DNA from 2 places in the Bacillus sp. CIS52 genome. Region 2 is predicted to be linked to the other one. Evidence: riboswitches for the same ligand, from Rfam matches in the RefSeq annotation. Region 2 holds a riboswitch; the other holds the start of a gene.
What was found. A riboswitch is a leader RNA that binds a small molecule or an ion and turns the genes downstream of it on or off. The one in region 2 is predicted to bind S-adenosylmethionine.
Positions count from the first base shown of each region.

Region 1 (4,170 bases), 200 kb from region 2:
GTTTTTCCTTCATTGTATGGGCGGCCATGCTGTCAGTAATGAGCGTGACATCAATCCCGCCCTGCATCAGCTCCCACGCCGTCAGCCGCGATCCTTGGAGAACGGGCCTTGTTTCACATGCGTAAATATGAAGGCCGAGGTCTTTTTGTTTCGCTAAGTAAAAGGGAGCAAGCGCCGTACCGTACCGGCTTGTGGCAATTGAACCCGCATTGCAGATGGTCATGATCTGGTCGCCTTTTTTAAAAAGGTGCAGCGCATTTTGGCCGATCATCCGGCATGTTTCTTCATCTTCAACCTGAATTTGAATGGCTTCATGAACGAGCGTTGTCTTCGCTTCATTGATTGAGATTGCATTCCTGATGGAATCCGTCAGTCTGTCAAGCGCCCAAGCGAGATTGACGGCAGTCGGTCTTGAGCTGTTTAAATATGCTTTGACATCGGCCAGCTGACGGCGGAAATCAGAAAGATCGCGTGTTTCAAACGATTTGGCGGCAAGCGCGAGTCCGAACGCCGCAGTTATACCGATGGCCGGAGCGCCCCTTACTTTCAGTGTGACAATCGCGTCGAATACATCTTCCTTTGTTTCAAGATCCGCATACTCAGTGACATCAGGGAGCTTTTGCTGATTTAAAATGCGGATGTGTGTTTCTTTCCATTCCACGGAACGGGGGATGGCAAATTCATTTGTCATGCTGCATCATTCCTTTACACGGAGCTTAAATTGATCCAGAACCTCAGTGATATGCTTTAGTTCTTTTCTGTTTTCGATATAATAGGCGCCGATTTCAAGCGCCAGCTTCTTCCGTTCAATTCGTTTATCAAACGGAGTGATTTCATCCAAGTCAGCCACATGGGCGAGCCCGATCGTGCGCCGGATCAGTTCGCATCCCGCAAAACCGACTGCTTCCTCAAACGCGTTTTTCAGTGTATTTTCCAGCAGGTGTCTGCAGGAAGGCAGGCAGTCTTTCTCCCATGCTTCACTGAATGTTTTTACAAATGTGTCCCATACGGCGGCGGTGTGGTCATATAACGGCTGTCTGTCGTCACCGTCCCGGCTGAGGGCGTTTAACAGCAGATTTGCAATAAATTGGCCGATGTCAAAGCCGATCGGTCCGAAGAAAGCAAACTCGGGATCAATGACCTTTGTTTCATGTTCATCGGCGAAGATGCTTCCCGTATGCAGATCGCCGTGAACCAATGTTTCCGCGGAATTCAGAAAGACGGCTTTCAATTCATCAGCGCCTTCTTTCAGGCGGGAATTGTTCCAAATTTTTTCTGCGAATGGGCGCAGCTCCTCTTCAAAATCGTTTGTTTCATGGTCGAGAAACGGTTCTGTAAACACAAGCCTTTCTGTAATATTGCAAAGTTCGGGATTTGTAAACTGCTTTGCGAGCTGCTGTTTTACTTTCGCATCAAGCGCATAATCGGATGAGTAAAAGAGCGTTTTTCCCAGAAATTCACCGATATGAGCTGATAAATTCGGATAATGTTTTCCTTCAATCAGTCCTTTTCTTGAGATCTTCAGATGCGAAAGGTCTTCCATTACCGTGACCGCCATTTCAGTATCGGAATAGTAAACGGCCGGAACGAGATGGGGCACGTGTTCGCCCTGGCGGATGAGGGCGCTGCTTTCGATTCTCGCCCGGTCAATCGTAAGCGGCCAGCTTTCCCCGACGATTTTCGCGTAAGGAATCGCCTGTTTGATAATCAGTCCCTTTTTGTTTTCTTTATCGAAAACGTGAAAGACGTAATTTAAATTGCCGTCGCCGATTTCACGGCATGTGAGAGTGCTTTTGCTTTGAAATAAGCCGAGCTTCACAGCTAACGCTGCGGCGGAGCTTTCCGTTAATTGTTCATAAAGACTTGTTTTAGTTGCAGACATGGATTTACCCTCCAATTATGTAGTGGCAGTAAGAGATCGTGACGGAGAATACGCCCGAAAAAAAGCCTCCTTCTCTGAAAGAGAAGGAGGCCGAAACAGTGCAGTCCGCCTCTTATCTCTCAGATAACATCTGATGGAATTAGCACCGTGCCCTATGAGACAATCGTCTCGGCGCAAAATGTACGCGCCCCATTTCACAATGGAATTACGGTCGGTTGCTGTTGGGGTCAAAAGGCCAATCCCTCGCCCAACTCTCGATAAGAGAAAAATATATTGATTTGTATCACAATTCGGATTAATCAGTTGATGAAAATATTAGCAGGTGCCGAATATTCTTGTCAACGTTTTTTTGAAAATTAATATAAATCATGCCGCAAATCTTTGAAAACCGGGATGGTCTCGCGTACGGACGCGCTTTCTGAAACATCGATTTCCGCCCGGACTGCGCCTTCCGTCCGATCTCCTTCGGCTAAAATCCGGCCCCACGGGTCAATAATCAGGCTGTGGCCGGCAAATTCATTATCGGGATTTGACCCCGTGCAGTTAGAGGCTGCGACAAAACATTGGTTTTCAATGGCTCTGGCGACAAGCAGACTCCGCCAATGATCGAGGCGGGGCAGAGGCCATTCCGCAGAGATAAACAGGACATTCGCTCCTTGGGACGTATGCTTTCTGATCCATTCGGGGAACCGGATATCATAGCAGATCAGCCCGGCGCACTTGACACCGTCAAGCTCAAAGGAACCATCACTGTTTCCTGCTGTCAGATACAGATGTTCATCCATCAGCTGAAACAGATGGGCTTTCTGATAGCGCTTCACGATCTTTCCGCTGTTATCGGCGGTGTACATAGTGTTATAGACATTTTCGCCTTCTTTGACTGCAAAAGATCCGGCAACGAGGTGTACGTTGTATGCTTTGGCCGTTTTTTTAAGCCATTGTGCCGAAACTTCGCCGTTTTCATCCGCCAGCTGGTCAAGCCGTGTGAGATCATAGCCGGTCGTCCACAGCTCAGGAAGCACGATGACATCAGCATGGCGGCTTTCTTGCTCAATCAAAGATTCTGCTTTTTTGAAGTTTTCTGAAGGATTTCCGTATGAAATATCAAATTGCAAACAGGAAACGGTCCATTTCATTTTTTATACACCTCAAGTTTCTCTTTACTTTTTTTATTTAACCATATATGATGATGGACTATCATTTCAAGACATTTTTAGAAGGTGAAAATATGAACTTTGAAGTCTCAGATGTACTCAAACAGCTGCCGGAACAATTTTTTGCATCTTTGGTGCAAAAGGTCAATCAAAAGCTGAAAGAAGGCAAAGACATCATCAATTTAGGACAGGGGAATCCCGATCAGCCGACACCTCAGCATATCGTTGAAGAAATGAAGCGCGCCGTCGAAAAGCCGGAAAATCATAAATACTCATCATTCCGGGGCGCTTACAGCTTCAAAAAAGCTGCGGCTGAATTTTATGAAAGGGAGTACGGGGTGACGCTTGACCCGGAAACGGAAGTAGCCGTGCTGTTCGGAGGCAAGGCGGGGCTTGTTGAGCTTCCGCAATGTCTTTTGAACCCGGGAGATACCATTCTTGTGCCTGATCCCGGATATCCTGACTACTGGTCGGGGGTCGCCCTTGCGAAAGCGAAAATGGAAATGATGCCTCTGACGGAAGATAGAGGGTTTCTCCCCGATTACAGCGCAATTCCTGAAAAGGTGCAGAACGAGGCGAAGCTGCTGTATCTCAATTATCCGAATAATCCGACCGGTGCTGTGGCAACAGAGGCGTTTTTCGAGGAGACGGTCAGCTTTGCGGAACAAAACGGCATTTGTGTCGTTCATGATTTCGCATACGGGGCCGTCGGTTTTGACGGGCATAAACCGCTGAGCTTTTTGCAGACGGAAGGCGCAAAAGAAACGGGGATTGAAATCTATACTTTGTCCAAAACGTATAACATGGCGGGCTGGCGGGTCGGATTTGCCGTCGGAAACGCGTCTGTCATCGAAGCGATCAATCTTTATCAAGATCATATGTTTGTCAGTCTGTTTCCCGCGGCGCAGCAAGCGGCAGCCGCCGCTCTTTTGGCGGATCAGACGTGCGTCGCAGCGCAAAATGACAGATATGAGTCGAGACGCAATGCCTGGATTGCAGCCTGCCGTGATATCGGCTGGGATGTGAAGGCTCCGGCGGGTTCCTTTTTTGCATGGCTTCCGGTGCCGGACGGTTATACGTCGCAGTCGTTTTCAGATCTGCTTTTGGAAAAAGCGGATGTCTCGGTCGCAGCCG
Region 1 covers NZ_JBIUFR010000001.1:613,197-617,366, reverse strand. The annotation lists gene mtnA (S-methyl-5-thioribose-1-phosphate isomerase) at 1-691, opposite strand, end outside; gene mtnK (S-methyl-5-thioribose kinase) at 698-1,882, opposite strand; SAM riboswitch class I at 1,992-2,146, opposite strand; gene ACH32G_RS02540 (carbon-nitrogen family hydrolase) at 2,239-3,018, opposite strand; gene ACH32G_RS02535 (aminotransferase class I/II-fold pyridoxal phosphate-dependent enzyme) at 3,111-4,170, shown strand, end outside.
Region 1: linked by a shared signal. The riboswitch ahead of mtnK (S-methyl-5-thioribose kinase) and the one ahead of ACH32G_RS01520 (phosphoadenylyl-sulfate reductase) in region 2 are both predicted to bind S-adenosylmethionine.

Region 2 (4,170 bases):
CGGATTTCTCGTTTGGAAACCGACGATGGTTTTCCAGCCTTTTTCTTCAAAGCTTCGTCTCGTTTCAGCAGGTTCAAATGTAAACTCAGGAAACTGCTTTGACGCTTTTTTAATTAATGTGATCGGCCCGCCGACATACGTATCGCCGCGTGAAAATAGTTTTTTCACTCCTGGATGAGCGTCATCATCGGTTTTATATACGTGAACGGCTTCTTTTTGTTTATCCGGCGTATAAATATCTTCGATGTCCACTACGCCGTATGTTTCTCCGCCGTAAGTCAGTTTTACGGTGTCTCCGACAGCAAGCTCAGCCGCTTTTTCTGAATCGACCGGAAGTGTAATCGGCAAAGACCAGACGGCCCCGGATGCCAGACGCATATTTTCAACGACTGACACGTAATCTTTTTCTGTGAAAAATCCTTCAATCGGGCTGTAGGCACCGATTCCGATCAGCTCTAAATCAGCAAACGAAATCAAATCCAGCTCAATTTCTTTTTGGACGGATGTAAGATCATACTGCTCATTCACCCGATTAACTAATGTTCCTCCGTGCGGTGCTAGACTCATAGTACATTTTCCTCCCAGTTAACAGATAAATAAACTCAGATTAATAGTTAAATGCCCCCGCCTTGTTCATGGACAGAGCGCTTCTCTTTTCGGATGGCTTTCATCAGACTGGCGGCTCCGCCAGCTGCCAAAAGCACGCTGGCCATCATAAAGATGGAATAGTAATCTCCTTTTAACAGCAGAGAGACAAGCAGATACGAAATCGACAGTGACAAAAACGGTGAAACGACCCATACTTTGAGCATCGTTTTCACGACTTCTTTATGAAAAACGTTCGGCCCGTTTTTGGCCATTCCGATACCGATGATTGATGATGATGTCACCTGCGCCAAAGGAACCGGCAGACCGAACACGGAACTGATAATGACAAGCCCGGCCCCGGTTCCGGAAAGCAGTATGCCTTCGCCGGCGGAAAATCTCGTAATCTTTTTCCCGTTGGTTTCAAGCACTCTGCGTCCTAAAAGCAGAGCGCCGAGAGCAACAAAGATGCCTCCGTACAGCGTCCCTTTGGACACGCTGAGCACGCCGGCGGCAACTAAAGGCCCTACCGCATTTGCGACGTTGTTCATTCCGGCTGAAAAAGCTTCCCAAAACCCCGCAATAAGCAGGACAATCCCCAAAACCTTCTGTTTCCGGCTCGAAATGACTCGAATATTCAGAGAACTGGATACCTTCGATACGAGAAACGTGAAACAGAACGCGACAAACGGAACGAGCACCCAAAAAATCACGATGACCAAAAGATGCTGCAGAAACAATACTTTGTACGCGACTCCGACCCCGACAATCGCCCCGACGGTGACCTCGCTCGTCGACAGCGGAATGCCGAGCACATTCGCCGTGAATAACGATAACGCCGCAGCTCCGATAATAATGCAGACAATGGTGAGCGTAATGGTCTGTTCGGGAATGATTCCGCCGCTGATCGTCTTAACGACTTCTCCGCCGCCGATAACCGCCCCTGACAGGACGCCAGCCGCGCAGATGATCAGCGCATACGTTTTCTTTTTAACGGCGCCGGACCCGTAAGCGACTCCCATTGAAGCCGCGGCTCCGCTGGCTCCGATATTCATGGCGAAAAACAGGCAGAATAAAATAGCGGCTAATTCCATTGTGCAGCTCCTTTATTCATGCAGTCCGCATTCTGTTTTCGCCATTCCGTTCCATCTGCCGCTCCGCAAGTCTTCTGCGGTAAACGCAGGTGAAGTGCACGGTTCACAGCCGATGCTCGGATAGCCCTGATCATGAAGAATGTTGTAATCCAGCTCATGCTTGGATGTATATCTCCAGATGTCTTTCCACGTCCAGTGGATCAGCGGGCATACTTTAATGGAATGAAACTTATCGTCTTTATTCAGGAAATTCGTATTCGCCCGGCTCGGCCCTTGATCGCGTCGGAGGCCGGACAGCCATGCCGGACGCCCGGCAAGCGCTTCTCTTAACGGCAGAATTTTTCTGATGAAGCAGCACTGGTTCGGTTCTCTTTCCCACAGTTTATCTCCATGAGCCTCGGCCTGTTCCTCAAGAGTAAGGCTGGGCTTTTTCAGGATGATGTTCAGTCCCGGGTAACGTTCTTTCACTTTTTCGATCGTTTCATATGTTTCTTTAAAGTGAAGTCCTGTATCGAGAAACACGATTTCCGCGTCTTTTTTCACTTTAGAAATTAAATCGATCAGGACGATTCCCTCAATCCCGAAGCTGCACGCGTAAACAAGCTGGTCTCCGTAGTGGCCGTATGCCCATTTTAAAACGGACAGCGCGCCTTTATAGGAATCGTCTTCCGGAAATGTAATCGCCGGTTCCTCCCATGTGTCATACGTTAGCATTTTTTCTTTCCTCCTCCCGGAGACAATCAAACAGCTGTTGTTTTCTGCCGGTTGTCTTATCCCTCAATCTTTTTTCATATAAAAAACTTTCAATCCAGCGGAATGAAAGACAGTGACCCGTTATAGCCCTTATCTTCAAAATGCTGTGCATTTTTCTGGATGCGGCACCTTGCATGATACGCAGGTTGCCGGGCGTCATCGGTCCAGTCCCTCAGCCGCTCTTGATAAGCTTTTTAGATTTGTACTAAATTTTAGCACAATTCTAACAGAAGTCAACCCGAGTTTTTTGATAGGAATAATAAAACAGGCCCTGAGGCCTGTTTTTATTGTCATTATTTTTTAAACCAATCTTTTGACTCGGGATTCTGTTTCCATGATCTCAGTTTCTCAATGTCATCTGAATGTATCGTTCCGTTTTCAAGCGCTACTTCAATCAGCGTGTCATAATCTGTTAACGAGTAGTACGGCAGACCCGCTTTTTTAAAGGCTTCTCTTGCTTTCGGCAGTCCGTATGTAAAAATTGAAAGGACGCCGAGAACTTCCGCGCCCTCTCTTTGAAGGGCCGCCGCAGCTTCAAGCACGCTGCCACCGGTAGAAATCAAGTCTTCAATCACGACTGTTTTTTGTCCTTTTTTAACGGCGCCTTCAATTTGATTTCCTTTGCCGTGCGCTTTCGGTTTGCTTCTGACGTAGCACATCGGAGCGCCTGTACGGTCTGCGAGAAGCGCAGCATGCGGAATGCCTGCCGTTGCAGTGCCCGCGATCATCTCCGCCTCGGGGAAATGCTCTTTCAGCAGTCTGCCGAGCCCGTCCGCCACATCATTTCTCACTTTTGGATACGACAATGTCAGACGGTTGTCACAATAGATCGGCGATAAAATGCCGCTCGCCCACGTAAACGGCTCATTCGGGCGTAAAAAGACAGCTTCAATGTGTAATAGATGTTTTGCGATAGCCTGTTTCATCGGCGAACGCCCTCCCATTCCAGTTTAATGGCTTCATATGCTTTAACGGGGTTTTCCGCTTTTGTAATTGAACGGCCCACGACAATGGCAGACGAACCGTTTTCTTTCGCAAATGACGGAGTCGCCGTCCGGACTTGATCATCAGCGGCGTCATTGGCCGTGCGGATGCCCGGCGTGACTGTCAGAAATGACGGCCGGACCGCTTCATAAATGGCTTTTGTTTCATGAACCGAACATACCACGCCGTCCAGCCCGCACTCTTCAGCCATTTTGCCGTAATGCACAACCGTTTCTGACAGCGGCTTTTGCAGCAGAAGCTCTTCCTTCGCCATCTGCTCTGAAGTGCTCGTCAGCTGGGTGACTGCGATTAATGACGGGCGTTTTTTGCCTGCCGGGGTGCCTTCTTCAAGCCCCTCAAGAGCTGCGCGCATCATGCGTCCGCCCCCTGCGGCATGTACATTGACGAGATCAACGCCGAGGCCCGCAAGCCGCTTCATCGCTTTATTGACTGTAGTCGGAATATCATGAAGCTTCAAATCTAAAAATATATCACAGTTCCGTTCTTTTAATTGATGAATGATGGCGGGTCCTTCCTGATAAAAAAGTTCCATCCCCGTTTTGACAAACAGCTTTTCCTTTTCAAACAAATCTAGAAACGCTAAAGTTTCTTCTCCTGATGCAAAATCAAGCGCGATGATGGGCAGGTTGTTTTGCATGTTTCCAGCTCCTTCCGATGCATTCACTTACAGATTGATAACCGTATTGGCGCAGCACATGAGGGAGCTGTTCAATGATTTCCGGGCAGACGAACG
Region 2 covers NZ_JBIUFR010000001.1:414,768-418,937, forward strand. The annotation lists gene sat (sulfate adenylyltransferase) at 1-567, opposite strand, end outside; gene ACH32G_RS01515 (inorganic phosphate transporter) at 615-1,679, opposite strand; gene ACH32G_RS01520 (phosphoadenylyl-sulfate reductase) at 1,692-2,393, opposite strand; SAM riboswitch class I at 2,520-2,624, opposite strand; gene pyrE (orotate phosphoribosyltransferase) at 2,726-3,358, opposite strand; gene pyrF (orotidine-5'-phosphate decarboxylase) at 3,355-4,074, opposite strand; gene ACH32G_RS01535 (dihydroorotate dehydrogenase) at 4,043-4,170, opposite strand, start outside.